Regions from separate parts of the Martelella sp. K41-7 genome, predicted to be linked through region 2. Evidence: predicted binding sites of a transcription regulator. Region 2 holds the regulator's gene; the other holds the start of a gene.
The links. Region 2 encodes PhoB, which activates phosphate uptake and scavenging genes when phosphate is short. Its sites were predicted from a motif close to TGTCATNNANCTGTCAT; they were not measured.

Region 1 (16,124 bases), 980 kb from region 2:
GCCGCTGCGGCGATCCCCGCCCGCCTTTTTGGCGACCTGACCGGAAAACGCGTGATCGATCTTTGCGCCGCTCCCGGCGGCAAGACCGCGCAGCTTGTTCTGCAGGGTGCGGACGTGACCGCACTGGAACGCTCGAAAACCAGGCTGAAACGCCTCAACCAGAACCTAGAACGGCTGAAGCTTTCGGCAGACACCACTTGCGCCGACATGATGGAATACCAGCCCGAGACACTTTTCGACGCCGCGCTGGTGGATGCACCCTGCTCGTCCACCGGCACCGTTCGCCGCCACCCGGACGTGCTGTGGACCAAGGATTTCGCCGATATCGAAAAGCTGGCCGGGGTTCAGTACGCCATGCTTGAGCGCGCGCTGACCATGGTGCGGCCCGGTGGTATCGTGATCTTCTCCAACTGTTCACTCGACCCGCTGGAGGGCGAAGCCAATGTCGCCCGGCTGCTTGCGGAACGCCACGATGTGGAACTGGCGGCATTTGCCCCGGAGACCATCGGCCCGCTCGGCCATCTCCTGGATCACTCCGGCGCGATCCGCACAACGCCCGCCGATATGCTTGACGGTGCCACCGGCCTCGACGGTTTCTATGCGGTTGCACTCAGAAAACGCTGACACCAATTTCACGCCAAGTTCTTGAATTAGGTTCCGTAATCGTGCATTCCCGCACTTAAGAAAGAACTAATGTCTTTACGCTTTAAGGAAGCCTTCAACTTCTTCGGCTAGGCCGACACGTTGGCAGGAACTCCTTCCGCGCGTGATAAAAACAAAAAAGACAGGGTGCACCTTTGGACTTTCCGGTTTCGGAAATCTGGCGTTACGCGTCCCTATACAGTCGGGAAATGCTTCGGCGCGCACATTGCATGCTGCTTTCGGCACGGCCGCCGATGCCGCAGTTTTTGTCCGGCCGTCGCGCCAGCCGTCTTCTTGTCGCCCCGACCGATCTCAGGATCGCAGATCCTCTGGAAGGCGAAGACCTGCTGGCGGGCCGTTTCGCGCTTGCCGGCGCGGTGCTCGAGACTGGCGGACGTCCAGCCTTTTCCTTCGACATGCCGAGCCTCGCCTTCGAGCGGCAGCTGGCGGCGTTTTCCTGGCTCAGGCATCTCAGAGTCCGGCACAGCGAGGATGCCCATATCTTTGCCCGCGCAACCGTGCTGAGCTTCCTGCGCCGCCACCGCGCCGTAAGAGGAACGGTTTGGCAGACCGATATCACGGTCTGGCGACTCAGCGCCTGGCTTTCTCACTCCACCGTCGTTCTCAAGGGCGCTGACACCGCCTTCTACCGCCGGTTTGTTGATCAAATTGCGCGTCACGAACGGGTCCTCAGACGGCGTTACGGCACCCTTCCACGTGACGAGATCCGCCTCCAGACCGCGATCGTGCTGGCAATGGCGACCATCAGTCTCGACCTTTCCGACCACCGTAAGCGCGAGGCCGCACGCCGGCTCGATGAAGAGCTTGAACGGCAGATCCTGCCTGACGGAGGCCATATCAGCCGCAGCGCCGACACGCTGGTAAGCCTTCTTCTGCGCATGTTGCCGCTGCGCCAGACCTATATCAATCTCGACCAGACACTGCCGAAACGCTTGGTGCCGAGCATCGACCGTGCCTATGCGGCGCTGAATTTCTTCCGTCACAACGATGGCGACCTTGCACTGTTCAATGGCGCAGGAATGGTGCCCGGTACCGCGCTATCCGCGCTGTTGCGCTACGATGAAACCGGTGGCTCGGTTTTCAGGGCGCTTCCGCACTCGGGCTTCGACCGGCTGCAGGCCGGCAAAACGACACTGATCGCCGATACCGGCCGGCCGCTTTCGGCCCACCTTTCCAAAACCGCCCATGCCGGGGCCGCCGCTTTCGAAATGTCTGCGGGAAAGAACCGGTTCATCGTCAATGTCGGTCTGCCGCTTCAGGCCAATGAGACGACCATCCGGCTGGCGCGCACGACCGCCGCGCACTCGGCCGTTACTATCGACGACCATTCAGCCATGCGATTTTCGCGCTCGGATTTTCTCGGCCCTGTCGCCTGCGGCGGCATGATCCGCATCGAAAGCGAACGCAATACCGACGAGAATGGCCACGACCGCCTTTTCATGCGCCATGACGGCTATCTCAGCCGCTTCGGGCTGATGCTTCAGCGAACGCTCACGCTTTCGCCGGACGGAGCCGAGATCACCGGCACAGACGGCTTCCGCCGCAAAATGGATGGCATGCCGACCCACAACGACCGCACGGTTGCCATTGCCCGTTTTCATCTGCATCCGGCGATCTGGACCATGCAGGAGGATGACGACACAATCTTCCTGACCGCGCCTGATAATGAAAGCTGGCTGTTCTGCGCACCCGGTTTTGCACCGGTGATTGAGGACGATCTGTTTTTTGCCGCAAGCGCGGGCCAAACCGCCTCACGCCAGATCGTAATTTCATGGACGATCGGCGAACACCCCGACATTCAATGGCGGATGAACCGTCTGAGCTGATGGTTTCACATTTGCCGAAGGCATGCTAGAGCGTGCCATCCGCAATCAACCTTGCAGAAAAATGTGTTTGCCGTTGCGCTTGCAGCCTTCATCCGCTGGAAACGCGCTTGACTGAAGGACCTCGTCATGGCCGTCGCCTCGAAGAAAATCCCCGCCCCCGATCTCGTCGAGATCAGAACCGCTCTTCTCTCCGTCTCTGACAAGAGCGGCATTGTCGAATTCGCCAGCGCCCTTGCCGCGCGCGGCGTGCGTCTGCTTTCGACCGGCGGCACCCACAAGGCGCTTGCCGAAGCCGGGCTTCTGGTCACCGACGTCTCGACCGTGACCGGTTTTCCGGAAATCATGGACGGGCGCGTAAAGACGCTGCATCCGAAGGTCCATGGCGGCCTGCTCGCCATCCGCGATGACGAAGAACATCAGGCGGCCATGCGGGAACACGGCATTGAAGGCATCGACCTTGCCGTCATCAACCTTTACCCCTTCGAAGCGGTGCGCGCAGCCGGCGGCGATTATCCGACCACCGTCGAAAACATCGATATCGGTGGACCGGCGATGATCCGCGCTGCGGCCAAGAACCATGCCTATGTCGCAGTCGCCACCGATCCGGAAGACTACGGCGCGATCACCGAGGCACTGGAGGCCGGCAACGGCACCCTGCCCTATGCGCTGCGCCAGCAACTTGCCGCCCGCGCCTATGCCCGCACGGCCGCTTATGATGCAGCGATCTCCGGTTGGTTTGCCGAAGCGCTCGCCATCGAAACGCCGCGCCACCGAACCCTTGGCGGCACGCTGCGCCAGGAGATGCGCTACGGCGAGAACCCGCACCAGTCCGCCGCCTTCTATGTCACCGGCGACAAGCGGCCGGGCGTTGCCAATGCGACCCAGCATCAGGGCAAGCAGCTCTCCTACAACAACATCAACGACACCGATGCCGCTTTCGAACTGGTCGCGGAGTTTTCGCCGGAAATCGCCCCGGCCTGCGCCATCATCAAACATGCCAACCCCTGTGGCGTGGCGCGTGCCGACACGCTGCTGGAGGCCTATCGCCGGGCGCTTGCCTGCGACAACCAATCGGCGTTCGGCGGCATTGTCGCACTGAACCAGACACTGAACGCCGCGACAGCCAGCGAGATCGTCAAGCTCTTCACCGAAGTGATCATCGCCCCCGATGCCGATGACGAGGCAAAGGCGATCATCGCCGCCAAAAAGAACCTGCGCCTGCTGACCACCGGCGCTCTGCCCGATCCGCGCGCCAGCGGTTTCAACCTCAAGACCGTTGCCGGCGGCTTCCTGGTGCAGGGCTGCGACAACGCCATGATCGACGAGATCGAGCTGACTGTGGTGACCGAGCGTGCGCCGAGCGAGCGCGAACTGGAAGACCTGAAGATGGCCTTCGCGATTGCCAAACATGTCAAGTCGAACGCCATCGTCTACGTCAAGGACGGCCAGACGGCGGGTATTGGTGCCGGCCAGATGAGCCGGATCGACAGCGCCCGTATCGCTGCCCTGAAGGCCGAGGACGCAGCCAAGGCCGCAGGATGGCCGGAGCCGATGACACGCGGTTCTGCTGTGGCCTCCGAAGCCTTCTTCCCGTTTGCCGACGGCCTGCTTTCAGCCGTTGCCGCAGGCGCCACGGCAGTAATCCAGCCGGGCGGCTCTATCCGGGACCAGGAAGTCATCGACGCAGCCAACGCCAATGGCGTCGCCATGGTGTTCACCGGCACCCGCACCTTCCGCCATTAGGCGATAAGGGCGGCAGCGATCACTGCCGCCTTTCCTCGCTTGCCATTGCAGGCACGAACAGCACGAGGCCTGCGACCAGAAAAACCAGCAGGCTCGCCATGCCTAGATTGGGCGATCCGGTCCAGCCGGTCAGAGCCGCGAAGGAACCGGTTGCCAGAAAACTGGTCATCCGGCCGGTGAGCGAAAAAAGACCGAAGAACCGCCCCGCCTCTTCGGGCGAAACACGGGTGGCCAGAAATGCGCGCGAGCCCGCCTGCACCGGCCCGAAGGCAAGACCGATCAGAACGCCATAGGCCAGAAACGCCTTTTCCGCCCCGGCGGCAAACAGCCCCTCCGCCGAGGACGGGCCGAAGCTCAACAGCCCGAAAATAGTCGCGTTTTTCGTGGTCGAAACCACACCAAGCGTTGCCAGCACCAGCACCAGAAGCGCGATCAGAACCACAGTGCTCGCATTGGCACGACGCCCGAAGCGCGAAGCCAGGAAACAGCCGAAGATCGCAGCCACGTTCAAAATAATGCCAAAAATGCCGATTTCCATGGTCGCCCAGCCGAACATGCCGGCGGCAAATGCCCCGCCAAGGATAAGGATCCCGTTGACCCCATCCATGAACAGCATGCGGGCAAACAAAAACCGGATCAGAACCGGACGGCCTTTCAGTGCCGCAAGCGTCATCTTCAGATCAGAAAGACCCGCCGCAATTGCCCTGCCGGTGGGTTTCAGCGGCGGTCGATCGGGGGTGAACGCAAAGAAGGGCAGCAGGAAAAGGATGTACCAGCACGCAGCCAGCGGCCCGGTCAGCCTTGCGGCTTCCCCCGTTTTCGGGTCAAGCCCGAACAAAGGCGCCTTTCCGAGGATCGTCAGCCCGGTCTCGGGATTGGCGGTCAGGAACACGACCACCACAATCAGAAACACCATGCCGCCAAGATAGCCCAGCCCCCAGGCATCGTTGGAAACCCGATTGATCCGATCGGGTTTGACGAGATGCGGCAGCATGGCATCATTGAAAACGACAGACAGCTCCGCCGCAATCGTTGCCGTGATGATCAAAACCGCAGGCCAGAAATAGCCGCTGCCGGGGGCCGCAAACCACAGCAGCGCCAGGCTTGCCGCCTGGAGGATTGCCATTCCCCCGATGAAACGCTTGTTGCGCCCGGCCGTATCTGACAGCGCGCCGGCAAACGGCGCACCGAGGGCCACCAGCACCCCCGCAATGGTTGCCGCATGGGCCCAGGCGGTCTGGCCTGCAACCGGATCGCTCCCCAATTCGGACACGAAATAAGGGCCGAAAATAAAGGTAATGATGACCGTGAAGAACGGTTGGGCTGCCCAATCGAACAGCATCCAGCCAAAGATGCCGGACCTGGGCGCACGCAAAGCGCGCGCCGTGGCTTTTTCCTCAAGAAGCGACAATTGCATCCATCCTTAATAGCAGGGACGCAGATTGCTGCTTCCTTCGGTTTTGTCAAACCCTGACGATATCAGTTCAGATCACGCGCCAGATCGTTCAGGAGCCCGGCCGCGACCGTGGTCTTGGCAATCGACGGGTCGCCGGAACGTGCAAGCCGTTCCAACTGCTCGGCAATTTGCAATATACGGGCCGAATGCACCTCCCGCCACGCTTCGACAGCGTTTTCGGCGTCACCATAGCCGACAAGCGCATTGGCGGCGAGATCGCGACGGCTTGCCGAAATCTGATCCATCGAACGCGTCAGCGCCAGCGAATCATAAAAATCGGTTGGATCCATCCGCGCCGCAACACTGAGCAACGGCGAAACATGGAACAGCTTCGTCACCTTGAAATAGGCACTGGCCGCCCGCTCAAGGCTCTGCCCGCTTCGGCTTGCAATCTGCAGCGCTTCCGGCACGAACATCATGGCAAGATGGCGGGCAAGGCCTGCGGCAAGCTCATCCGGCACGCCGGCCTCCCGCCATCCCGTTTCCTGCTCGGACAGCCACTCGGCCCGGGCATCGGGCAGCATGTCGGCGATGCTGGCATGGAAGGTGCCGAAGGCGCTTTTGAGCCGCCCGACAGCATCCGCGATATCACCTTCGGCCAGACCGTTGCGGATCAAAAGATGGGTCAGGATGCTGAAGAGATAGCGCAATTGCGCATAAATGGCGTTCTGCGTGCGGCCGTCGATCTGGCCGTCCAGCGCATGGACGGATTGCCAGAGTTTTTCCATTCCGAAACCGTCGCGGGCGATGACCCCGGCCTTGACCACTTCGGCAGGGGTGGCAGCCGTCATATCGCAAGCGTTGATGACAAACTCCGGTCCGCCGCGATTGATCACGTCGTTGGCCAGCCGCGTAGCGATGATCTCACGTCTGAGGCGATGCCCACCGATATCCTCGGCATAGGTTTCACGCATGCGTTCGGGGAAATAGCCGTAGAGCAGCGGCTCCATGTAAGGATCGTCCGGCAGCCCGCTCTCCAGCAACTGGTCGAACAGCACGATCTTGCCGTAGGAGAGCAGCACGCCGGTTTCCGCGCGGGTCAGCCCCTTGTCGGACTGTCGGCGCGCGCGCAGTACCTCTTCATCGGGCAGCGTTTCAACGGTGCGGTCAAGATGGCCGTCCTTTTCCAGAACCTCCATCATCCGCGACAGCGCCAGCATGCTTGCAAGCCCCGCTTCATTGCTGAGAGAGATCGCCAATGATTGCAGATAATTGTTCTCCAGAACGATGCCGGCCACTGCCTCGGTCATTTCTGCAAGGAGGACGTCCCTGTCCTCGCGTGAAAGCCGCCCGGCGCGCATGGCAGATGCGAGCGCGATCTTGATGTTGACCTCGACGTCGGAGCAATTGACACCGGCGGAATTATCAATCGCATCGGAGTTGCAGCGTCCGCCCTTGAGGCCGAAGGCAATGCGGCCCTTCTGGGTGACCCCGAGATTGGCGCCTTCGCCGATCACCTGCACCCTCAGCTCCTCGGCATTGATCCGGATCGCATCATTGGCCCGGTCACCGACCTCCCCGTTGGTTTCGGTGCGCGCCTTGATATAGGTGCCGATACCACCAAACCAGAGCAGATCGGCCTTTGCCTTCAGGATCGCGGAGATGATGTCGAATGGTGCGTATTCGCCTTCCGCCAGACCAATCGCCTGGGCCGCTTCCGGCGTCAGCTTCACAGACTTTTCGCGTCGCGAAATGATCATCCCGCCCGCAGAAAGCAGGCTTTGGTCGTAGTCCTGCCAACTCGAGCGCGGCAGGCCGAACAGCCGCTTGCGCTCGGCAAAACCCATTGCCGGGTCGGGATCGGGGTCGATGAAGATATCGCGGTGGTCAAAAGCCGCCACCAGCCTGATCTGTTCGGAGAGCAGCATGCCGTTGCCGAACACGTCACCGGACATATCGCCAACGCCAACCACGGTAAACGGTGTGGTCTGGATATCGATGTTCATTTCCCGGAAGTGCCGCTTGACCGCTTCCCAGGCACCGCGTGCGGTAATGCCCATCTTCTTGTGGTCATAGCCGGCCGAACCGCCTGAGGCGAAGGCATCATCCAGCCAGAAATCCGCCTCCTGCGCCAGCGCATTGGCGGTATCGGAGAAGGTCGCCGTGCCCTTGTCGGCGGCAACCACGAAATAGGGATCGTCATCATCCAGACGCACCGTATCCGACGGCGGAATGACGACTCCATCCTCGATATTATCGGTAATCGACAGCAATGTGCGGATATAGCTCTTATAGGCCGCACGGCCGGCGTTGAATATCTCCTCGCGGCTGCCGCCGGAAGGCAGTTTCTTCGGGTAGAACCCGCCCTTGGCCCCGACGGGCACGATCACCGCATTCTTAACCTGCTGGGCCTTGACCAGACCGAGCACTTCGGTGCGGTAGTCTTGGCCGCGATCCGACCAGCGCAGGCCACCGCGCGCCACCTTGCCGAAACGCAGATGGACACCTTCGACTTCGGGGCCATACAGGAAGATTTCGCGGAACGGCCGCGGTTCGGGCAGGATAGAAAGCGAGCGCGAGGCAAACTTGAAGGCGAGGTTCGGCTGTGGCGCGCCGTTGTCGTCAGTCTGGAAATAATTGGTGCGCAGCGTCGCATCCACAAGCTTGACGAACAACCGCAGGATGCGATCATCATCGAGATTCGGCACGCCTTCCAGCCCCTCGGTAATGGTGGCGCGGGCGCTTTTCAGTCCTTCGGCACGCTCTTCGTCGGTCAGTGCGGGATCGAAAGCCGTACGGAACATCAGGAACAGCGCACCTGCGATCACCGGATAAAGGCAGAGAGACTGGGCGATATAGTCTGCGGTGAAGCTGAGACCGGCCTGGCGCAGATAATGCGCATAGGCGCGCAGCACATTGACCTGCCCCACCTCGAGACCGGCCAGCAGCACCAGCCGGTTGAAGCTGTCATTGTCGACAGTGCCGCTGAAGGCAGCGGTGAAGGCATCTTCGAGGCGCGCACTGTCGGCATCGAGATCGAAAACCACCGTGCCATCAACAACAAGCTCCATGTCGTGCAGGATGACTTCAACAGGTTCAGCATCGCCGTTCTTCAGCGCCAGATCGAACGTCCGTTCGGATATGACGGTAAAGCCGAGATTTTCCAGAAGCGGCACCCGTCGTGAAAGCGCCAGCTGGCCGCCGGCATGAAATATCTTCAGCCGCAACTCGTCATCACCTTCACCGGCGCGATAAAACGCAATCCGGATGCCGGTTTCCGCAGCCGACGAAACCAGCCGCAGATCGGCAGAGGCCTCCTCCGGCGAAAAAGCCTCCTGGTAGGCTTCACTGGCCTCAAATGCAGGCGCGCCGGGACCGGCGAGCGAACGGAAATGCTCGGACCAGTTGGCAGCCAGCTTGCGGACCGCGTCTTCCAGTTCGGCCTGCGGCACTTCGGGCGTCTTTTCATCGCTATGGCGGCCGATGATGAACTGGACCCGTGCCGACCGGCCTTCGGGAAACGACGGATAATAGGCCGAGACATGCCCCTGATAGGCTTCGGCAAGATAGTCTCCGACCTTTTCCCGCAGACGCGCATCATAGAGATTACGCGGAATATAGACCAGCACGGAGACGAACCGGTCGAAGCCGTCAATCCGACTCAGCACACGGATGCGCGGCCGCTCGGCGACATCCATGATCTGTTCGGCAAATTCGGTGAGCTGGTGAACGGGAACCTGAAACAATTCGTCACGCGGATAGGATTCCAGCGTGTTCTGGAGCATGCGTCCGGCATGGCTCTTGGGCTCGAAGCCGAAATGGCGCGAAACCTCGGCCAGTTTTGCGCGCAGCAAGGGGATCCGTCTGGCCGACTGAGTATAGGCCGTGAACGTGAACAGGCCGACAATGCGCAACTCGCCGACGGCTCTGCCATCCTCGCCAAAACGTTTGACGCCGATATAATCCATATAGGAACGGCGGTGGACGATCGAAGTGGTGTTGGCCTTGGTGACCAGCAGAAGCTCCGGTCCTTCCAGAAAGCCAAGGATTTCCGGCGTGGACACCACCGGGTTCGCCCCGCGCCGCAAAACCCGCATATCGGGATCGGAGAGAATGCCGATGCTGGAACCCTCCATGTGCTCGACGCGGCCAGCGCCGTCCTCATTGGTGTAGGCCAGTTCCCGCATCCCCAGAAAGGTGAAGTTGCCGTCACGCAGCCATTCCAGAAAATGCACGGCCTCCAGTGCGTCCGCCTTGATGGAATCCGGTGCGCGCGTACTGATCTCGCCCATGGCGGTCTCGAGCTTTTCGAGCATGGCCGGCCAGTCGTTGACGGCAAGCCGCACATGACCAAGCACATATTCCAGCCGTGATTTCAGCCGTGCACGGGTGTCAGACGAAAGGGCAGCCACATGCACCTGAACATGGCTGATGCGGTCTTCCGGCGTGTGCTCGGTTTCAGGCGAGAAGGCGGTGACAGGTTTTCCCGGCGTTGCGATCAGGATGGGATGAACGGCAAGCAGGATATCGGTTGTAAACTCGCCGATCTCGGCCATCACTGAATCGTAGATGAACGGCATGTTACGATCGGTGATCGCGATCACATCGGCCGCAATGCCCGACGGTGCGATGCCGGAAACAGCACCCACATTGACGCGGGCCTCACCGCCCTCGAAAGCACCGACTTCCTGCGCGGCGTGAACAGCAGCCTTTGCGAGCATGGCCGCATCGTACCGCGCGAGGTCCTCGGGGCTCGCCCGTTCGAACATGGAAAATGGATTGATGAAAGGCTCACCCGCTGCAGTGGCAGCCTTCTCGGCGGCGGCCATCAGGCTTTTGCGCATCTGATCGGCTTTATTTTCCATGTTTCCTCCAGGGTGTTTTTTCTTTCCGGATAAGACCGCACCCGGCTGGATATCCAACCGTCTTTGCGTTCTGCGCCTTCCGTCCTATAACGTCGCCGTCATGACACTGACTTGACAGCGCCCTCCAACAAGCGATTTAGAGCGCAATTGAGGCAAATGGCAAAATATTTCCGCTTTTCCTATCGCTTCGGTTGCAAGACCCAACAACATACCGGGACCTGAAATGACAACCGAAACAAAAGCCGGCGCGGTCATCGCCATCTCCAGTCACGTCATGCGTGGCGCGATCGGCAACCGGGCGATCGTGTTTGCGCTTGAAACGCTTGGCCTTGCGACCTGGTCCGTACCAACCATCATTATGCCCTATCATCCCGGCCACGGACCGTCCACCCGGCTGAAATTGGATAGTGACGGTTTTGCCAGAGCGCTCGATGAACTCGCAACAAGCCGCTGGCGCGGTGAAGTCCGCGCCGTGATCAGCGGTTATATCGCCGGCCCTGCCCAGGCCCGTGCCATTGGCGCACTGGTGCGATCGCTCAGGAATGACAACCCGGACCTGATCTATCTCTGCGATCCGGTAAGCGGTGACGAGAATGGGCTCTATGTTTCGACCGAAACCGCCTGCGCGATCCGCGACGAGCTTCTGCCGCTCGCCGATATCGCCACGCCGAACCGCTTCGAACTGTCCTGGCTTACGAACACGGAGATTGCCGACAACAGTGCCGCCATCGCCGCCGCACTTGCGCTCGGCCCGCGCGAGGTCGTGGTCACATCCGCTGAAGCGATGATGCGGGACGGGGTTGCTGCACTTTATGTCGATGAGCGGCAAGCCATACTTGCCGAGCATGGACGGCTTGAAAACCCGCCGAACGGGCTGGGTGACCTGTTTTCGGCGCTGTTTCTGGCCGCCCGTCTTGCCGCCGTGCCGCCCGCCGAGGCGCTGGAGAAATCAACCGCGGCGGTTTACGAAGTTCTGGCGCGCGCCGTACGCGAGGGCGCCGACGAACTGCGGCTGGAACGCAATACAGCGCGCTTCGGTGCGCCCCTTGCAAAACTTGTCACCCGTCAATTGATGCACCCGGCCCGACAGCGTAAAAGAAAATGACGCGCGGCGATGCGCAAAAGTATGAGGAACAAAGCTGATGGATGCGTTTCCAAAATATCTTCTCGATGGCTACAAGAGCTTCATGTCCGGACGTTATGTTGAAGAAAGCGCGCGCTACCGGACACTGGCCGAAGAGGGGCAGAAGCCGCAAACCCTGGTGATTGCCTGCTGCGATTCCCGCGCGGCACCCGAAATGATCTTCAATGCCCGGCCCGGTGAACTTTTCGTGGTCCGCAATGTCGCCAATATGGTTCCGCCCTATGAACCCGACGGGCAGTATCACGGCACATCTGCAGCTCTCGAATTTGCCGTTGAAGGTCTGAAAGTGAAGAACATCGTAGTGCTGGGACACGGCCGATGCGGCGGCATCCACGCCGCACTCTCGCCTGAGGTCGAGCCGCTTTCGCCCGGCGACTTCATCGGCAAGTGGACAACGCTTCTCAAACCCGCAGCCACGCAGATCAACGCGAACTCCAACATGACCGTCGGTGAACGGCAAACCTCGCTGGAGCGCATCTCGATCCGCAACTCGATCGCCAATCTGCGCTCATTCCCCAATGTCGCGACCGCAGAAAAGCAGGGCAAGCTGAAGCTCTGCGGTGCCTGGTTCGACATCTCGTCGGGTGAGTTGTGGGTGATGGACAACAAATCGGGCGATTTCAGCCGCCCGAACTGACGCTTTTGCCAAAACCCGGCTTTGCCGAAGCGGCACATACGCAAAGCGATTGACCGTGTCGAACGGCGACCGGTCTCAGCGGCGCACGTCTTCGTCGGCGCTTTCCTCGATCCGCTGCATATCGTCATCGGAAAGGCCGAAATGGTGGCCGATCTCATGGATCAGCACATGGGTGACAATATCGCCAAGCGTCTCTTCGTTTTCGGCCCAGTAATCGAGGATCGGCCGGCGATAAAGCGTGATCCGGTTGACCATCTCGCCGGTTTCCATGGTGAAACGCTCTGAAACGCCACGGCCTTCGAAAAGACCCAGCAGGTCAAACGGCGTTTCCAGCGCCATATCCTCGAAAACATCGTCGCTCGGAAAATCCGCGATTTCGACCACGAGGTCTCCGGTCAGCGCGCGAAAAGGCTCTGGCAATTTGGCGTAGGCCTCGATTGCCAGGGATTCGATCGCCTCCAGGCTCGGTGCATGACGCCCCTGCCAGTCTTCGCTTTTGTTCATACGCGCCATTTCAGCTCCTTGATCCGGCCCATATAGGCCTTTTTGACGCGCATTTCGAGAAAAGAATACCCGCCCCTGCCGCATGCCTGCCGCAAGCGACGGATCCGGGCCTTGCAGGCTTCTGCCGACGCGCTCACGTCGGTGGACTTCAAGCGAAACGCGCTGTCCGCTCCACCCTGTTTTCTCAAGGCTCCCGGCCCCTTTTCCCGCGCCCGCAAATTTGCGCCGAACCTGCTTGACACACATTGGCGAAGGCCCTAATAACGCCCCGTCCCGGGCGATGAAGCATTTCCCGGAGACAACGTCCTTCAAGCTGCTCGAAGCGGCGGTTTTCATATGAAGGTACGGTTGGCGGGGTAGCTCAGGTGGTTAGAGCAGCGGAATCATAATCCGCGTGTCGGGGGTTCAAGTCCCTCTCCCGCTACCAAAAATTTCAATAACTTAGAGACAAGTCAGTCCATTTCCGTGTCGCATCATGTTGCGACTGAGTTCCCTTGATGTTCAGGCATTTTCATCCATGCTGTGGCGGACCGCTGCCTTCTGGACAGAAATGAAACGGCTTCTGGACGGAAATCTTTGCGCGGGCTAAGTTCTCACAGCTTGCATTGTGGTGAGGATAGATGAGCGCGAATGAATAACGATCCTGCATCTGCCAAGTCCAAAAAACGTCGGACACACCGTGATCCGACAGTTATGCGCTCCTTTCACGATAGGGCGGGTCGAGATAGAACAGCATGCCCGGCCGGTCATAGCGGCAGATGAAGTCCTGCCAGGGCAGGCACTCGATGGCGACGCCGGAAAGCCGCTCGTGGATGTCCTCCAGTGTCGAGGCAAGTTTGACCAGGTTGAACCTCGCGCCGGTGGTCTTGCTGAAGCCGAAGTTTCGGCCGGCAACCTTGCCGCCGAAGGCAAGGCGCTGGAGGTAGAGAAAGCGGGCGGCGCGTTCGAGATCGGTCAGCGTGGCGGGATCGGTCTTCATCGCCTTTCGAATTCGCGCCTGCCGGCGATCTGGAAGCGGAGCGTATCCATGAACTTCGGAAAGTGCCGCTGCAGGATGCGGAAGAAGTTGGCGACATCGCCGCTGATATCGTTGATCACCTCCGTCTTCGGCTGGCGATCGCGGCGCAGGAACACGCCGCCCATGCCGACGAAGGGCTCGGCATAGCCGTCATGCGGGGTCGAGTTGATCTTGCGGATCACGGTTTTCGACAGGATGCGCTTACGGAAGCAGCAAGACCGCCAGGCTTGCAGGCCACACAATGACGAACGGCGCCGGTTTCCCGACGCCGTACGGCAATTTCACGAAGTCAATGACCCGGTCAGGCCGTTGCGCGCGCCTTGAGAAGATTGCGTTCAACCAGAAGCTCGGCGATCTGGACGGTATTGAGCGCCGCACCCTTGCGCAGGTTGTCGGACACGATCCAGAGCGCCAGACCGTTTTCAACGGTGGCATCCTCGCGGATACGGGAAATATAGGTGGCGTCTTCACCGGCACATTCGACCGGGGTGATGTAGCCACCATCCTCATGCTTGTCGATAACCTGGCAGCCCGGCGCCTCACGCAGGATATCGCGGGCTTGCTCGGCCGTGATTTCCTTTTCGAATTCCAGGTTGACGGACTCACCATGGCCGATGAACACCGGCACGCGCACGGCGGTGCAGGTCACACGGATCTTCGGATCGAGCATCTTTTTGGTTTCGGCCAGAACCTTCCATTCTTCCTTGGTATAGCCGTCTTCCATGAACTCATCGATATGGGGGATGACATTGAAGGCGATACGCTTGGTGAACTTCCGGTTCTCGATCGGATCGGCCACGAACACGGCGCGGGTCTGGTTGAACAGCTCGTCCATGCCATCCTTGCCGGCACCGGAGACCGACTGGTAGGTGGAGACCACCACACGCTTGATGGTCGCTGCATCGTGCAACGGCTTCAGGGCCACGACGAGCTGGGCGGTCGAGCAGTTCGGATTGGCGATGATATTACGCTTGGTGAAGCCAGTGACAGCGTCCGGATTGACTTCCGGAACGATCAGCGGCACGTCGGCGTCATAGCGCCAGGCAGACGAATTGTCGATGACAACACAGCCCTGAGCACCGATCTTCGGCGACCACTTCTTGGAGACCGACCCGCCGGCCGACATCAGGCAGATATCGGTGTCGGAGAAATCGTAATTCTCCAGATTCTTGATCTTCAGCGTCTTGTCGCCAAAGGAGACTTCCTTGCCGACGGAGCGGCTGGAGGCGAGCGCGACGACCTCATCGGCAGGAAAACCGCGCTCTTCGAGAATGGAAAGCATTTCGCGCCCGACATTGCCGGTGGCGCCAACGACTGCAATCTTGAAACCCATGATGATTTTGCTCTCTTTCGTTTCTCTCCTCTTGGTGGTCGGGAGCGGAAGAGCGGCCTTGAAGCGCGCCTTCCCGTCCCCGGCCAGACCGGGGAGAGAGCGGCAGGGCCAGAGACGTCAGACGGATTTTGTCTTCGTTTTCTTGGCCGTTTTGGTGAGAAATGCGGACGCACGCATCACGCCGCCGGCGCCGGGCGCCAGGGTGACATCGCCAGAAATGGGACGCAGGAACTGCGGCATGAATTTTCGTCCTTTAACCGCGAAGGCTAATGGCCTTTTTGAGGCCGCAAGTCAAGGTCTGTTTCCCTGGCTTGCGGTGCATGGTGATGACGCATGAACTCCGGCTTCAGCGCCTTGATGCTGTTGCGCGGCACCGGCCAGCCATTGTCGTCGATCCTGAAGACCATGCGGTAGCGCGAGAAATAGATCGCAACGAAATAGGTGCACCAGGCACCGAAGGCGAGACCCGCGATGACGTCGCTCGGATAATGGGCGCCGACAATTGTGCGAGACATGGCGATCACCACGGCAAGGCTGAAGAACAGCACCCGATGGCGCGGCATAAAAAAGCAGCGCATGTAAAGAGTGCTGCAATCGTGGTCGAATGTCCGGAAGGAAAGCTGGCAAAATCGGCTTCGAACTGCATCGGGCTGAAGGCAAACGGCCCGATCTCATGCACGAGCATGCTGGGACGCGGGCGTCCGATGGTGTTCTTGATCAGCGCAACGGCAATGCCGGAAAACGCAACCGCCGCGAAGATAAAACTGGACGCCTGAGCGAGAAACACGCCCTTGGCGCGGGTGCGCAAATCCCCGCTGCCAGCGGCGCCGAGACCGACGATGACCGCCAGAAAACTCGCGATCAGGATCCAGTCGGATTTGCCGAAATCTGTAACCAGAGATCCGTAGTGACGGACCACCTGGTTGAGCTCTCTGCTCATGATCCCGACAGGGTAGTCCAGGATCGCAAAACCAACGGCGACCATTCCCAATGTC
Region 2 (16,124 bases):
GCAGCCGGGATCCAGAGCAACACCATAAAAGGCGGCACTGTTGCGCCCAGCCGCGACACGCTGACGCATTAGCGTTTGCTGGGCCTCGAACCGGCGAACATCAGCAGGTTCCAGGGCAAAGGTGACCCGCTGCCGGCCTCCTGCCCTCTTGCCTATTCCGGTTCTGTCCAGCGACGCATCGATCGTACGCAGTTTCCGTCCTTTGGACTTCATGAAATACTTAATGACGACATCACCACTCTCGAACTCGAGACTGGCCGGAGCATCGACAAAAACCCTGAAGTCCTGAGGCTTTGCGTCAAGCGATGCCAGAACTTCGGCTGTCTCGGTCAGGCGATCAGAAACCGTCGAGCAAGACGCCATGAAAAGCGCAACACAGAGAACCGCACCAACGGTAAGGAGTTTTTTCATCTCAAGCCCCCAAGGATGACACACCACCGGAATCTAGTTTGCAGCCAGAAAAATCACAATCATAAAATGCACAGCCCGCCTCGTTCAGCCTGAGCGGGCAAAGCATCCACAAACCTGTCGATCAGTTCAAAGCCCAACCTCATGGGCATAGGGCGGATTGGCGCCGGCGCGGGAAACCGTGACGGCGGCAGCCTTTGCGCCGAGCGCCAGTGCATCTGCAATCGCCCCGGGGGAAAGCGAGCGCACCTTCTCCTTTGTCAGCAGGCCCGCGATATCAAAGGATGCAAGAATACCGGCGTCGAAGGTATCGCCGGCGCCGACAGTGTCGACCACCGCGACCTTTTCACTCGGCACCTCGACCTTGTGCTCGGCAGTGTAGCCGATTGCCCCGTCCGCGCCGCAGGTAATCACCACGAGGCTTGCACCGGCTGTGATCCAGTGACGCGCCTTGTCATCGAGCGAACCTTCAAGACCGAACCAGTCGAGATCCTCATCGGAGAATTTCACGATATCCGATTTGGCCGCCATGCGTTCGATCCGCGCCCTGTGACTGGCAGGATCGGTGATGAAGGTCGGGCGGATATTGGGGTCAAGCGAGATAACACGGGCGTCCGCCTCGCGCATCAACAGCGCCTCATAGGTGGAGCCGCAGGGTTCGGGAATAAGGCTGATCGCGCCGAAATGCATTGCCGAACAGCCATCGCCAATGGCCGGCAGATCATCCTCGGTGATCATCCGGCCGGCTGTATTCTCGTCATAGAAGGCGTAGCTGGCCGAGCCATTGATCAGCTTGACGAAGGCAAGTGTGGTCGGCCGGTCGGATAGTGCGACGAGGGAATGATCGACCTTCGAGGCATCGAGCTTTTCGCGGATGATGTCACCCATCAGATCGGTGGAGATGCCGGAGAAGAACCCTGTCGGGCGGCCGAGCCGGGCCAGCGCGACCGCGGTATTGCAGACCGCGCCACCGGCATAGGGGGCAAAGGCCGGTTCGCCCTTGTCGGTCTCGCGCGGCAACATGTCGATCAGGGCTTCACCACAGCATAAAATCATCATTCTCTCCCAATTCCGGTTGCGCGTCCGCTCACCGGGAGCGGACGCCTATAGCAAGGGGCCCTCAGCGCCTTTCAGACGATCAGTTCCTGAAGCCCGCCGCGCGCGCGCGACCAATCCATCGGATGATCAAGGAAAGTGCCGACAGCTTCAAGCGTTGCCTCGTCTGCAAGACCATCCTTACGCGCGACGTTCAGCACTTCCTTCCAGGTCGCGATGTAATGGAGGTTAACGCCGCCCTCGCGGAAACGTTTCTCCGCCTCGCCGAAAATCCCATAATAAAACAACGCCATGCCATGTTCCACCACACCGCCGGCTGAACGGATGGCATTGATGAAGTTGAACATCGACCCACCGGCGGTGGTCAGGTCCTCGATCACCAGAACGCGCGCACCCTTCGGCATATGCCCCTCGATCTGCGCATTCTTGCCATAGCCCTTCGGCTTCTTGCGAACGTAGATCATCGGCAGTTCAAGCCGGTCGGCAAGGAATGCGGCAAAGGGAATACCCGCAGTCTCACCACCAGCCACGCAATCGAACTTCTCGAAGCCAGCATCGCGCAGCACCTTGGCGGCGGCGAAATCCATCAGCGTGGAACGAATGCGCGGATAGGAAATCAGCTGCCGGCAATCGATATAAACCGGGCTGACCAGACCGGAGGCAAGCTTGTAGGGCTCATCCGGCGCAAAATGCACCGCTCCGATTTCCCACAGCATGCGGGCCATCAGCTCCCCCATCACTGCGGGCTCCACGAAACTGGCTCTGCTCATCGCAACAATCCTCTTTATCCTGTGGCCTCAAGAGACCAGCGTTCCGGGATGCGGAAGGATGCATCACGGGAAAAGCGGGTCTTGTCGGCGCTGCCGCCTGCCGAGCGGCCAACCAATCCGGTTGTCCAATTGGACAATCACGGCGGAAAAATCAATCGTCGACCGGTCGATTCAACACATCCGGGCAGCATGCCAATACAGCATAGACCAACGTGGAATGGCTGCAATGACGGATATTAAATCGTTTAGAAAATCTTTTTTGACGCCGCTAGCAGCGTTTAGACCTCCATCGAATATCCCGCTCCGCGCACGGTGCGGATCACATCCGGCATCTGCGAGAAATTGAGTGCCTTTCTCAGCCGGCCGACATGGACGTCGACGGTGCGCTCATCCACATAAATATCGTGACCCCAGACACCATCGAGAAGCTGGGCGCGGGAAAACACCCGGCCGGGCGACGTCATCAGAAACTCCAGAAGCCGGAACTCCGTCGGGCCGAGCCGCACTTCGCGCGCCTTGCGGTGGACACGGTGGGTCTCGCGGTCAAGCTCGATATCGCCGCATTTCAGCACGCTGGAGAGCACTTCCGGCCTTGCGCGGCGGAGGATCGCCTTGACCCGCGCCATCAGCTCCGGCGTGGAAAACGGCTTGACGACATAGTCGTCGGCACCGATCGCCAGACCGCGTATCCGTTCGCTTTCCTCGCCACGCGCCGTCAGCATGATGATCGGCAGGCGTTCTGTCTCCGGCCGCATTCTGAGGCGACGGCAAAGCTCGATGCCGGAGACCCCCGGCAGCATCCAGTCGAGCAGCAGCAGATCGGGAACCCGCTCCTGAAGCCGGATCTCGGCCTCGTCGCCGCGCATGATGGTTTCGACCTCATAGCCTTCCGCTTCGAGATTGTAACGTAGCAGGACGCTGAGTGCTTCCTCGTCTTCGACAACTGCAATTTTCGGCACCATTGGACGTCTATCTCCCTGATCTCAAATGGCTTCAGACATCATCGGAACCGACGGCAGCAGAGTTGTCGTCCTTGGGACGTTCTCCCTGGGGCTGGGCGCCGGTGGCAATGTAGTAGATCATTTCAGCGATGTTGGTGGCATGGTCGCCGATACGCTCGATATTCTTGGCGCAGAACAGAAGATGCGTGCAGGTGGTGATGTTGCGCGGATCTTCCATCATGTAGGTCAAAAGCTCGCGAAACAGCGAGGTATAGATCGCATCGATCTCGTCATCGCGCTCGCGGATCGAGTTGGCCTTGTCGGCCTGGCGCGTTGTGTAGGCGTCCAGCACTTCCTTGAGCTGCAGCAACGCCAGTTCCGACAAATGCTCGATGCCGTGCGCTAGCTTGCGCGGAACGCCGGTGCCCTGCACAGAGATCACCCGCTTCGCGGTGTTCTTCGCCATATCGCCAACGCGTTCCAGATCGGCAGCGATGCGGATCGCACCCATGATTTCGCGCAGGTCCGCAGCCACCGGCTGACGACGGGCGATGGTCACAATTGCCTTTTCACCGATCTCACGCTCGGCCTCGTCCAGTGCGAGGTCGTCCTTGATCACCTTTTCGGCAAGCTCGGTATCGGTATTGACGAGGGCTGAGACCGACTGGCTCACCATTTCCTCCGCCAGACCGCCCATTTCGGAAATCCGGCGCTGGAGGTATTTCAGTTCGTCATCGAAAGCCGTCAGAATATGCGAGGGGGCCATGTTTAATCCTTCCTTGGCGTGAGCGTGCGGCAACCGCCCCTCAGCCGAAACGTCCCATGATGTAATCCTGGGTACGCTGATCCGCGGGATTGGTGAAAATCGTATCGGTACTGTTTTCCTCGACCATATGACCGAGATGGAACATCGCGGTGCGCTCGGACACGCGCGCGGCCTGCTGCATGGAATGGGTCACCATCACAATGGTGTAGTTCTCCGCAAGATCGGAAATCAGTTCCTCGACGCGGGCTGTCGCGATCGGATCGAGCGCGGAACAGGGTTCGTCCATCAGGATGACTTCCGGGCTGACGGCAATGGCGCGGGCAATGCACAGCCGCTGCTGCTGGCCGCCGGAAAGGCTGGTGCCCGGCTCGTCCAGCCGATCCTTGACCTCGTTGAACAGCCCCGCCTTGATCAGGCTGGTCTCGACGATCTGATCGAACTCGGTGCGATGACGGGCAAGGCCGTGGATACGCGGCCCGTAGGCGACATTCTCATAGATCGACTTCGGGAACGGATTGGGGTTCTGGAAAACCATGCCGACGCGTGCACGCAACTCCACCACATCGATGCCGGAGGTGTAGATATCCTCGCCGTCAAGCGTGATCGTACCGGTCACGCGACAATTGTCGATCGTGTCGTTCATGCGGTTGAGGGTCCGCAGAAAGGTCGACTTGCCGCACCCGGACGGGCCGATCAACGCCGTGACAGTATGCTCGCGTATATTCAGGCTGACATCAAAAAGCGCGCGCTTCTGCCCGTAATAGACGGACACCGCCTGGCCGGTCATTTTGTATGTGTTGTTGCTCATTGTTTGCTTCCAGGTGTTTTCGCGGTCGGGTTCGCCATTGCCACGCGCCTACCAGCGTCGTTCGAAACGACGGCGCAGGATCACCGCCGTGACGTTCATCAGGATCAGGAAGGCCAGAAGCACGATGATGGCGGCGGAGGTGCGCTCGACAAAGGCACGCTCGGCCTCGCCCGCCCACATGTAGATCTGTACCGGCAGTGCCGTCGCGGGGTCAAACGGGCTTGCCGGATAATCCGCCACGAAGGCGACCATGCCGATCAGAAGCAGCGGTGCGGTTTCGCCGAGGGCCTGGGCCAGGCCGATAATTGTGCCCGTCAGAATACCGGGCATGGCCAGCGGCAGGACATGATGGAACACGGCCTGCATTTTCGAGGCGCCGACGCCTAGCGCCGCCGAACGGATCGAGGGCGGCACGGCCTTCAGCGCAGCCCGGGTGGCAATGATGATTGTCGGCAGCGTCATCAGCGTCAGCACCAGCCCGCCGACCAGTGACGCAGAGCGCGGAAGCCCCATGAAGCCGATGAACACCGCAAGGCCCAGTAGACCGAAAACAATCGAGGGAACAGCGGCCAGATTGTTGATATTGACCTCGATGAGATCCGTGAACCTGTTCTTCGGCGCGAATTCTTCAAGATAGATCGCCGAGGCCACGCCGATCGGCAGTGCCAGCAGCAGCACCACACCCAGCATGTAGAGCGTGCCGACAAAGGCCACGCCGATGCCAGCCGACTCAGGCCGGCTGGATGCGCCATGAGTGAAGAAGCCGGTGTTGAAAGACTTCCTAAGCAATCCATCAGCTTTCAGTTCGTCCATCCAGTGAAGCTGCTGGTCAGAGACGCGCCTGCTGGTCTCGGGCACGGAAAGGTCGATCTGGCCCTTGTTGGCGGAATCGATATCGGCAGATGCCAGAAGGCGCACATCAACGGTCTTGCCGATGACCGACGGATCCTTCGCCACCACATCGCGCAGCTCCACCCGACTGCTGCGAGAAACCATCCGCATCGCCTCGCGCATTTCCGGCCCGTTTGCAGGACTGATGCCCAGCGTGCCGGCGAGCGCGCCCTGTACCAGTTGCGGATAATCCGCTGTCAGCAGAAGGCTGGGATCTTCGTCGCGTCCGCCGTCCGGATCGATCACCGAAGCCTCGAAGGTAATCGGCAGGGTGATGGTCGTCTGCTGAAAGGCAGTATAGCCCTTGCCGACCACGGAAAACAAAAGTGCGCCCAGAAAGAAGATGCCAACGCAAATCGCGAGCAGGCCGGAAATGCGGAAACGGCGTTCGGCAGCATGGCGGCGTTTTAGACTCTTGCGGCGTTTTTCAGCCTGCTCCTTGCTGAATGTCCCGATCATTCGTACTGCTCCCGGTACTTGCGCACAATATAAAGCGCGTAAACATTGAGGCAGAGCGTAATCACGAACAGCGTCAGGCCGAGCGCGAAGGCAACAAGCGTCTGCGGGGTGTTGAACTCCAGATCGCCTGTCAACTGATTGACGATCTTGACGGTCACGGTCGTCATCGGCTCCAGCGGATTGAGCTGCAACTGCGCGGCAACACCAGCGGCCAGAACCACGATCATGGTCTCGCCGATCGCGCGCGATGCTGTCAGCAGCAGTGCGCCTGCAACACCGGGAAGAGCCGCGGGCAGGACCACGCGTTTGATGGTTTCGGATTGCGTGGCGCCAAGGCCGAGTGAGCCCTTGCGCAGGCTATCGGGAACCGCATTGATGATATCATCGGATAGCGAGGAGACGAAGGGGATCAGCATGATGCCCATCACCACGCCCGCCGTCAGCACCGACTGCGCCTCGATGAAATTGCGATAACTGCCGGTGAAAAGCCCGTTCAGTTCCGCGGAGATATCGCGCAGCAGCGGACCGACGGTCACCAACGCGAAAAAGCCGTAGACGATGGTCGGAATGCCCGCAAGCACTTCCAGCAGCGGCTTGGCGACCGAGCGCAATCTGGGTCCTGCATATTCCGACATGTAAATCGCGGCATAAAGCCCGATCGGCACGGCAACCGCCATGGCAACGAGCGAGATGTAGAGCGTACCGGCAAGCAGCGGGATAAGCCCGAACTGACCGGGCGATCCGCTCTCTCCAGCAGCGGCGAAGCGCGGATCCCAGACTGTACCGAAGAAGAAATCGGCCGGCGGCACTTGAGAAAAGAACCTCAGCGATTCCGTCAGCATCGACAGTACAATGCCGACCGTTGTCAGGATCGCAATCGTCGATGCAAGGAGAAGGGCGGCAAGAACGGCCTGTTCAACGCGGTTGCGCGCCTGAAACGAAGGCCGGACCGCGCGATAGGCGAGAGCGAACGACATCAGAGCGAGCGCCAGCACCGCAGCCGCCATAGCCGCGCCCGAACGCGCCGAAAGCGTATTGAGCCGCTCGGCCGCGGACAGCACATAGGGTTCGGGCGAGGCGGCAAGCGGAATGCCGTTGCGGGCGAGGACAGCGCGGAGAACGCCAGCATCCTCGTCGACACTTGCACGCGCTTCCTCAGGCAATTGCCGCAGGCCATAGGCAACGGAAATCACGGTATTATAGGTGAGGCTCTGGGCGGAGGCCGGCTGCTCTTTCACGCTTTCGGGGAAATCGTTTCGGACTTCCGCGCCGATGACCAGCGGGCTGACCACCATCCACACCGCCATCAGCAGCACCGCCGGCACAATCGCGGCAATCGCCACGAAGCTGGCGTGATGCGCCGGGCGCGAATTCAGCCGCGTCCGGGTTTCACCGGCGAGCGCATAGGCCTTGGCGCGGGCCGAAAAATATCCGGCAACGCCAAGCGCGACCACCAGCGCCAGAATGATCAAAAAGACATGCATTATGTCGTTCCAGACCGTCCGGGATTTCCGGACCCTTGATTTCGGCCGCCCCCAGGTTTCTGGGCACCAGCCGGATTTTCAGTTCTCTCTTCGGCGGCGCCTGCCTAATCTTCCGGCGACATCAGCGCATCCTCGAACGCAGCAAGGATTTCGGCGCGCTGTTGTTCCGATGCCGGCACAAGACCATATTCGGCAAGTGGGCCATAGGGACCGGCCATGTTTTCCGACAGGAAGAACGCAACATATTCGCGCAAACCCGGGATCGCCCCGACATGCGCCATCTTGACGTAGAAAAACAGTGGCCGGGACACCGGATATTCGCCGGACGCAACCGTTTCGACAGTGGGGGTAACCCCGGAAATCGTCGCCACTTTCAGCTTGTCGGCATTGTTATCGTAAAACGACAGGCCGAAAACGCCGAGAGCGGTCCGGTCGGCTGCCACCCGCGCCAGCGTTTCGGTATAATCACCGTCGATCCCTGGCGCCCGCCCGTCCCGGCGCACCGCAATGCAAGTGTTTTCACCCTGCTTTTCGCCGAACATTTCGGTCAGCACGGGCAGCGAATCGGCTTCCTCGCAGCCAACCGCCAGCACCTTTTCCTCAAAGACCTCGCGCGTGCCGTGCTTTTCGCCGGGAATATAGGCCTTGATCTCCGTATCGGGCAGTGCCGGATTAACCTCGGACCAGAGGGTGTAGGGGTTCTTCACCAGTTGACCATCAATCACCAGTTCAGCCGCAAGCGCGCGGTAAAGATCAAGCGGCGTCAACGCCATCTGCGGCATCGAGGAGGCCGTGGCAAACACGATGCCATCATACCCGAAAGCCACTTCCGCGATCTCCGTCACGCCATTCATCGCGCAGTTTTCGATCTCGCCAGGGCGGATCGGCCGCGACGCATTGGCGATGTCGATGGTGCGCGGCCCGACGCCCCTGCAGAATTCCTTCAGCCCTGCCGACGACCCACCCGACTCCACGATCGGCGTCTTGTAGTCCGGGTAGATCTCGCCAAAGGTCTCGGCAACGATCTTGGCATAGGGCAGAACGGTCGACGAACCGGCAATCTGTATCTGATCGCGTGCCTGGGCCGACCCGATGGCAGATATTGCGAGAAACAGCGCAACAGCAGGCAAAACGAAATGCTTCATGGCGCATCCCTTGCGGGGTTATGAGTTTGCACCGTTTAACCCGATGCTTGGTCAGCTCCCGCTGCAAACAGCCGGAACCGGACTGGCCCGGTTTTATGTCATTTTTGATTCAATTTTATGACAGACCAGAGCTTTGTTTTTATGACGTTTTTTTGAACCCGCAAATCAATCAGAATCGCACCGTAAAGGTGGTCCCATTGCCGACCGCGGATTTGACCACTAGCCGCGCACGGTGTCGGGTGAGGATGTGCTTGACGATCGCAAGTCCCAGCCCCGTGCCTTTCTTCGACCGGCTGTCAGCCACCGAAACCCGGTAAAACCGCTCCGTCAGACGCGGAACATGTTCGGCGGGAATGCCGGGACCATAATCGACGACGGACACTTCCGCAGCGCCGTTTTCCAGCGCCTTCAGATAGACATCGACGCGCCCCCCGTCGGCCCCGTATTTGCATGCATTTTCGATCAGGTTTTCGAACACTTCCAGTAGCTCATCATTGTCGCCGTTCACCGTGACCTGCTCTTCCGGCAGGAACAGATTGATCGCGACTTCGAGGTCCTGGGCAAGCGGCAGCAGGCTGTCGCGCACATGCTCCAGAAGCGCGTTGAGCCTGACCTTCTGTTCCGGCGAGAGATGAGCCTTGGCTTCCAGACGCGAAAGCGACATCAGGTCGTCGACAAGCCGGCTCATACGGTTTGCCTGATCGAGCATGATCGGCAGGAAACGTTCCTGCGCCTTGGTGTCGTGTTTGGCGGGGCCTTGCAGGGTTTCGATATAGCCACGCAGTGAGGCAAGCGGCGTTCTCAGCTCATGGCTGGCATTGGCCACGAAATCGGAGCGCATCCGGTCGATCCGGCGAGCCTCGGAGATATCACGGAGAACCAGCAGAAACACCGGATTGCGTCCCGGTTCGGTCGCCACCGGGGCCGCCCGGACGAGATAGACGCGCTCAGACGGCAGACGTTCGGAATATTCGATCTGGTTGGCGCGACCATTGGCCAGCGTATCACGGATGATATCGAGAACGCCGGGCGCCCTCATGCGGGCTGAAATGTGCGATCCGAGCGGGAAAGTACCGAAGGTGCTGCCAGCGGAGCGGTTCTGATAAAGCACCGTGCCATCGGCTGCGAGAAGATAGATGCCGAGATCAATCTCTTCGAGAAAGCGCGACAGCTCGACGAAATCGGGGAGCAGATCGGCCGGTTGCTCGTCCACATCGTGCTGTTGGGGCGTTCCGGCTTCCGGGCTTTGCGCCACCAGCGACGCAGCGGCAAGGATCAGCCAGCCGAGACCGGCAGCGACAGGATGAAGTGAGCCGAAGAATATGGCCGCAAAAGCCAACGCGGCCGCCATAAACAGGACAATGCGCGCACGCGCCGCACGCGTTGCGATTTCCCTGACTGTCTGCTTCAGACGGTTCACCTGACGTCCTTAGAATTCTTGCAAAAAGAGCTGCTTATACGTCTTTTGTGACAGGCGTATTCACACCTGCAAAAAACAAACGGTCTCAATCTGCGGCGCGTACGCGTATGGCAAAAATGTCGAGCGGTGCACCTGATCCACTGAGGTCACTGGAAATCATCATCCGCGTGGGCAGAACCCCGCCCTGCGTCGGGTCGAGCCGCACGACGAGACTGTCTCTGTGGACGCTCGGCGTGAAGCGGTGACGCTGACATCCCTCGATGGTGCCGTCGGCACAGTAAATCCCCACAGGCTGACCGACGCCATCAGGTGCCAGGACGCTGGCTTCGAAAAGAACCGGGCCCTCCTCAAGCATCATCCGAACCGCCGTCGGCAATGCAACCGCGACCGCCCCGGCATCACCGGTGGCCTGTGACGCGACCTGAACTGCGGGCGCGCCATCGACCGTAACATTGGCAACGCGCGCCGATGCGCCCGGCACAAGCCCGTTGGAGGCACCAGGCTGAAACACATCTCGTCCAGCTGGATGCACCTTCAAAATCCTCCGCTTCAATCCGAAGTGCGGGGTTGGGCACCGCCGTATCGAGCGAATTTGGGTTGAACGTGAAATTTGAGCTGACCACCCACCAGCCGCCAAAAACGAGGAACGCAAGCACGATGACGGCGATCAAAAGCCGCGCAAAACGCCCGCGCTTGCGCGGAACCCGCTCGGACCTTACCGCTCGCCGCGCTTTCTGCTTCTTCTTCGGACGTTGCCGGTCGGAGGCTTTGAGTGTGCCGCCGACAGGCCGGCGTTCTTCCGATACGACCGAAATGTCATCAACGGCGGAAAGCTCTTCGCTATCAAGATGCCCTGTTTCCCGCCGGTCATCCGGGGAAACGGCGAAATCTGCTTCGGTAAAGTCAGTGTCCGCCCGCCCCTCGGCTCTGACGACCGGACTTTCAGGATAATCGAAGTGCGCCTCCGGTTCGCCATCCATATCGAGGGCGGAAATCCCGGATTCAGCCCGCCGGCCGGGATCGAAGGCCGGTTCTGCAGGGATCGAGGGCTCGGCCGGTGCTGCAGGTTTTTCGGGCATGCGTCCAACGGCAAATGGATCGTCGAACACAGCCGGGCGGGGCTGACGCGCTTCACGCGCCTTGCGGGCGGCATCAGCCTCTTCACGTTCAATCGCCGTGATAACCTCGTCCAGCCGGCGCCGCTGGCGTGCAACCGCTTTGCTATCGGTAATGCCCTGCTTGGCAAGTCCGCTTTCAAGCGCCTGCCTTGCGGACTGATAGACCCGCGCCCGCTGATTGGTATCCTCCCGGTCGGTGCTTTCCAGCGCCTTTCTGATGGCTTGTTCCAGTCCGCTCACAATTTCATCCCGTCACGTTTCATCAGGCCTTCTCAACGCTATTGACAGTGTTTCACCCCTTCGATCAAGGTAAAACAGCGCGCAACGCCACTCTCGACCCTACAGGTAGCCGACCGTGCAGTAACGCAGAAGCGTTTCAAAGCGTTGCAAAAGCAGTCGAAAAATGTCTCCCTTGGGAAAATTAGGCCGCGGCAACTGCATGCGGATGAGCCCCGGGGGATCCATGTCGCAAACTTTCCGTCTCGATGATCTGATGCAGATGGCCCGTGAGGAAGGCCGGATTGTGGCCGAAGAGGCCGCGCAGCGCCTCGGCGTCACGGTGCAGACGATCCGCCGCGACCTTTTGAAACTGTCGGAAGCCGGCAAGCTTACCCGCGTCCATGGCGGCGCGGTTCTGGCCTCAGGAACCAGCAATATCGGCTATGCCGACCGGCGGGCGCTCAATCCCGATAAAAAGGAAGCGATCGCGGCTGCCTGTGCGGCGAACATTCCAGACAATGCCGCAATCTTCATGAATATCGGCACCACCACGGAGGCGGTGGCTCGTCAGTTGCTCGGCCATCGCGGCATTCTTGTGGTCACCAACAATATCAATGTCGCCAATACGCTGGTTGCCAACCCCGACTGCGAAATCGTGGTCGCAGGCGGGCAGTTGCGTCGTACTGATGGCGGGCTGGTCGGCACCCTTGCCAACAATATTGTCGAACAGTTCAAGTTTGACCTCGCCATCATCGGTTGCTCGGCAATGGACGATGACGGCGACCTGCTCGATTTCGACATGATGGAGGTCGGCGTCAGCCAGACGGCCGTTCGACGCGCGCGAAAGACCTTTCTGGTGGCCGATCATTCGAAATTCGCCCGGTCCGCCCCCGCGCGCATCGCATCGCTTGCCGATATCGACACCTTTTTACCGACCGAGCTCTGGAGCCGCACCTCACAGCGCGATGTGCAGCCTGGAATACCCGGATCGTCGTCGCCTGATCGCCCCCGCGCAATCCGACTTTCGGCGCGTGACACCAAAATAACTGTCAGACGGCTTCAGAGGGAACAAAAGCCCCCTGCCCGCTTTGTTAACGCAAGCGGCCGGGGTGGGGCGCATGCCTTGAAAACAATGAAACGAACGATGTTGTAGCGCGGCTCACCCAGCCCGGCGCAACAATGACGCGGAGTGCGGAATTTGGCGAAGACACTGAAAGGACTGACCTGGAGCCATCCTCGCGGGTTCGACCCGCTGGAGGCGGCTTCGCGTCAATGGCGCGCCGAAACCGGTGTCTGCATCACATGGGAAAAGGGCACTCAGCAGGATTTCACGGATGTTCACACCGCTGAACTGGCCAAGGCCTACGACCTCCTGATCATAGACCACACGCATCTCGGGCGCCTGACGCAGGGCAAATGCCTGCTGCCACTGGATATCGAAGGACGGGAAGATGCCCGCCGGGAGGTTGAGCGTGGCGCTGTCGGTGCGACCTGTCAGAGTTTTCATTTCCGGGACAGGCAATGGGCCTTTCCGATAGATGCTTCAGCGGAGGTCATGGCCTTTCGCCACGACCGAGCGCCGGAAGTACCCGCGGACTGGGAGGCGCTGATGCACCTCGCACGAAAAGGCAAGGTCCTGCTGCCGCTGCGCACGCCGCATGCCCTGATGGTGTTTTTCACCATAGCCGCCGGGCTCGGCACACCATGCCGCGCAGAACAGCAAGGACCGCTAATCGGTGAGGATGAGGGCATCGTCGTCTATGAATATCTCGCCGAGCTTGCCCGCCTTGTTCCGGAGGAAAACCTGACAATGGATCCTGTCGCGGTGCTGGAACGGCTGGCCAGCGGTGAGACAAAAGCCTCGGTTGCACCCTTCATATCCGGCTATGTGAATTATGCAGTCGACGGCTTTCGCGCCAACCGCCTGGCCTTCACAAGTGTTCCTGCAATCAACGGCGATAGCCCGGCAAGTTCCACGCTCGGTGGCACCGGCATTGCCGTCTCCGCCGCATCCTCAAACGCCGAAGAGGCGCTTGATTTCTGCCACTGGATCGCAAGCGGGCCGGTTCAGTCGACACTTTATGCCGAGGCCGGGGGACAGCCTGCCCATAAACAGGCCTGGGAGAGCGCAGAGGTGAACGATGCCGTGTACAATTTCTACCGCCAGACCCGCGAGGCAGTCGAGCATGCCTTTGTCCGGCCCCGCCATGACGGCTATCACCACTTCCAGCAGGAGGCCTCCGACGTCATCATAGAGGCGCTGCGCACCGACGTGCCGCCAATCGCGGTCATCGGCCGCCTCAACAAACTGTTCGAAGACAGTTTTTCAAATGGTTCTATGGCAGAAATTTAAACCGTCTCGAGAAAAGATGTCCGTCAGCAATCAACATTGCCGGCCCGGTTGTGACGCCGTTTCGCGTGGCCTGAAACAGCGGAATTCACGGGAATCTCGTCTGATCTACTATTTTTGATTTACGTACATCATTTTTAACGCTATAGTCCTTCTCAACGAAGACCGGAAAGGTCTCGGGCGGGGCCGTTCAGCCCCGGTGAGGAGCGAAACAAACTAGGCGGACGATATGCGCCCAACCGTACATGACATTGCTGCCGAAGCAGGCGTCAGTCTTGCGACCGTCGATCGCGTGATGAATGCGCGGCCCGGCGTCCGGGAGAAGACCAGGGTCAAGGTGGAGCAGGCCATTGAAAAGCTAGGCTATGTCCGCGATGTTGCAGCCGCGAACCTCGCCAAAGGACGATCCTATCCCTTTACCTTTATTCTGCCGTGCAACGAGAACGCCTTCATGGCCGAACTGCGCGCGGCAGTCATTCAGGCAAATGAGCGCGGGCGGATCGAACGCACACAGATCACCATTGTCGACGTTCCCGCCTTCGATGCCGACGCCCTGTCCGACGCGCTGCTTGCTGCCGGCGAAACTGATACTGCCGGTATTGCTGTGGTCGCCATCGAGGCCGACCCCGTGCGCGAGGCCGTCCGCAAACTGACCGAAAGAGGCATTCCGGTCGTCACTCTCGTCTCCGATCTCGAAGACAGCACCCGCGATCATTATGCCGGCGTCGACAACCCCGCAGCCGGCCGCACAGCGGCGACATTGCTGGGGCGGTTTCTCGACGCGCGCAACGGCGCAATCGGTGTGCTGGCCGGTTCGCTTTCGGTGCGTGACCACCAGAACCGGTTTGCCGGATTTTCGCAAATCATGGCCGCGCATTTTCCAAACCTGACCATCCTGCCGCCCATGGAAGGCCGGGACGATCTCGCCCCTCGCACGCAGCCTGGTTTGCGAAGCAGTCGATACCCATCCGGACATGATCGGCCTTTACAGTCTCGGCGCCGGTAATCGCGGCCTGATCGCCGCACTGGAAGAGACCCGCGCCAAAGGCCGTGAAATCGTCACGATCGCACATGAGCTTTCGGTACATTCACGCGAAGCGCTCGAGAGCGGACTGTTTGATGTCATCCTCAATCAGGACGCCGGCCACGAAGTGCGAAGCGCAATTCGCGTGCTGAAGGCCAAGGCGGACGGCCTCGCGGTGATCGCCGCGCAGGAGCGTATCCGCATCGATATCTTCATCAAGGACAATCTGCCGTGACAAGGCAGCACCTCACAACAAGGGAGGAAAGACATGTATCTCGGGCTTGACCTCGGTACCTCCGGCCTCAAGGCCATGCTGATCGACGAACACCAGAAGGTGATCGCCAGTGCCGACGCGCCACTGACCGTTCAGCGCCTGCATCACGGCTGGTCGGAACAGAACCCGTCAGACTGGATCGCCGCTTGCAAGATCGCCGTTGGTCGTCTGGCGGAGCGTCATCCGGCAGAGCTTTCAGCCGTAAAAGGCATCGGCCTGTCCGGCCACATGCATGGTGCGACCATGGTGGACGCCGCCGGCGACGTTCTGAGACCGTGCATCCTGTGGAACGACACCCGCTCCTATGTGGAAGCCGCGCAACTGGATGACGACCCGCGTTTCCGCGCGATCACCGGCAATATCGTGTTTCCCGGCTTCACCGCACCGAAACTCGTCTGGGTCAGGAAAAACGAGCCGGAAATCTTCGCGAAAGTCGCCAAGGTTCTCCTGCCGAAGGATTATCTGCGCTTCTGGCTGACCGGTGAATATATCTCGGAAATGTCGGATTCGGCTGGCACGTCCTGGCTGGACACGGCAAAACGCGACTGGTCCGACGAACTGCTGGCCGCCACAGAGCTGCGCCGCGAACAGATGCCGGCGCTCGTCGAAGGGTCTGAGGCCGGCGGCACGCTGAAACAGGTTCTGGCCTCCGAATGGGGCATGACAGGCCCGGTCGTGGTGGCCGGCGGCGCCGGCGACAACGCGGCCTCCGCCTGCGGAATGGGTACCGTTGCCGATGGGGCAGCCTTTGTTTCGCTCGGCACCTCCGGCGTGCTTTTTGCCGCCAATGACCGCTATCGTCCAAAGCCGGAATCGGCCGTCCATGCCTTCTGCCACGCCCTTCCCGGCACCTGGCACCAGATGGGTGTGATCCTTTCGGCCACCGATACGCTGAACTGGTATGCCAAGGTGACCGACAAGAGCCCGGCCCAGCTTTCAACCGAAGTCGGCGAACAGCTCCAGGCACCAACTGATGTGACCTTCCTGCCTT

Region 1: AC0L7L_RS15645 (NAD-glutamate dehydrogenase) is a predicted target of PhoB. The motif match lies at 10,594-10,610, and genes of this name have one in related genera.

What each region holds. Positions count from the first base shown of each region.
Region 1 is NZ_CM147867.1:3,286,751-3,302,874, forward strand. It holds gene AC0L7L_RS15625 (RsmB/NOP family class I SAM-dependent RNA methyltransferase) at 1-624, shown strand, start outside; gene AC0L7L_RS15630 (heparinase II/III family protein) at 897-2,489, shown strand; gene purH (bifunctional phosphoribosylaminoimidazolecarboxamide formyltransferase/IMP cyclohydrolase) at 2,616-4,232, shown strand; gene AC0L7L_RS15640 (MFS transporter) at 4,252-5,574, opposite strand; gene AC0L7L_RS15645 (NAD-glutamate dehydrogenase) at 5,712-10,493, opposite strand; gene pdxY (pyridoxal kinase) at 10,717-11,598, shown strand; gene AC0L7L_RS15655 (carbonic anhydrase) at 11,636-12,274, shown strand; gene AC0L7L_RS15660 (metallopeptidase family protein) at 12,350-12,787, opposite strand; tRNA gene AC0L7L_RS15665 (tRNA-Met) at 13,129-13,205, shown strand; partial or broken gene AC0L7L_RS15670 (DNA adenine methylase) at 13,488-13,921, opposite strand; gene AC0L7L_RS15675 (aspartate-semialdehyde dehydrogenase) at 14,098-15,129, opposite strand; gene AC0L7L_RS15680 (hypothetical protein) at 15,247-15,369, opposite strand; gene AC0L7L_RS15685 (hypothetical protein) at 15,396-15,644, opposite strand; gene AC0L7L_RS15690 (phosphatase PAP2 family protein) at 15,650-16,124, opposite strand, start outside.
Region 2 is NZ_CM147867.1:4,268,503-4,284,626, reverse strand. It holds gene AC0L7L_RS20270 (hypothetical protein) at 1-411, opposite strand, end outside; gene AC0L7L_RS20265 (carbohydrate kinase family protein) at 538-1,464, opposite strand; gene AC0L7L_RS20260 (orotate phosphoribosyltransferase) at 1,539-2,234, opposite strand; gene phoB (phosphate regulon transcriptional regulator PhoB) at 2,513-3,196, opposite strand; gene phoU (phosphate signaling complex protein PhoU) at 3,228-3,941, opposite strand; gene pstB (phosphate ABC transporter ATP-binding protein PstB) at 3,982-4,749, opposite strand; gene pstA (phosphate ABC transporter permease PstA) at 4,798-6,099, opposite strand; gene pstC (phosphate ABC transporter permease subunit PstC) at 6,096-7,583, opposite strand; gene AC0L7L_RS20230 (substrate-binding domain-containing protein) at 7,688-8,728, opposite strand; gene phoR (phosphate regulon sensor histidine kinase PhoR) at 8,898-10,079, opposite strand; gene AC0L7L_RS20220 (hypothetical protein) at 10,234-10,506, opposite strand; gene AC0L7L_RS20215 (hypothetical protein) at 10,547-11,506, opposite strand; gene AC0L7L_RS20210 (DeoR/GlpR family DNA-binding transcription regulator) at 11,730-12,638, shown strand; gene AC0L7L_RS20205 (extracellular solute-binding protein) at 12,684-13,838, shown strand; partial or broken gene AC0L7L_RS20200 (LacI family DNA-binding transcriptional regulator) at 14,065-15,094, shown strand; gene xylB (xylulokinase) at 15,128-16,124, shown strand, end outside.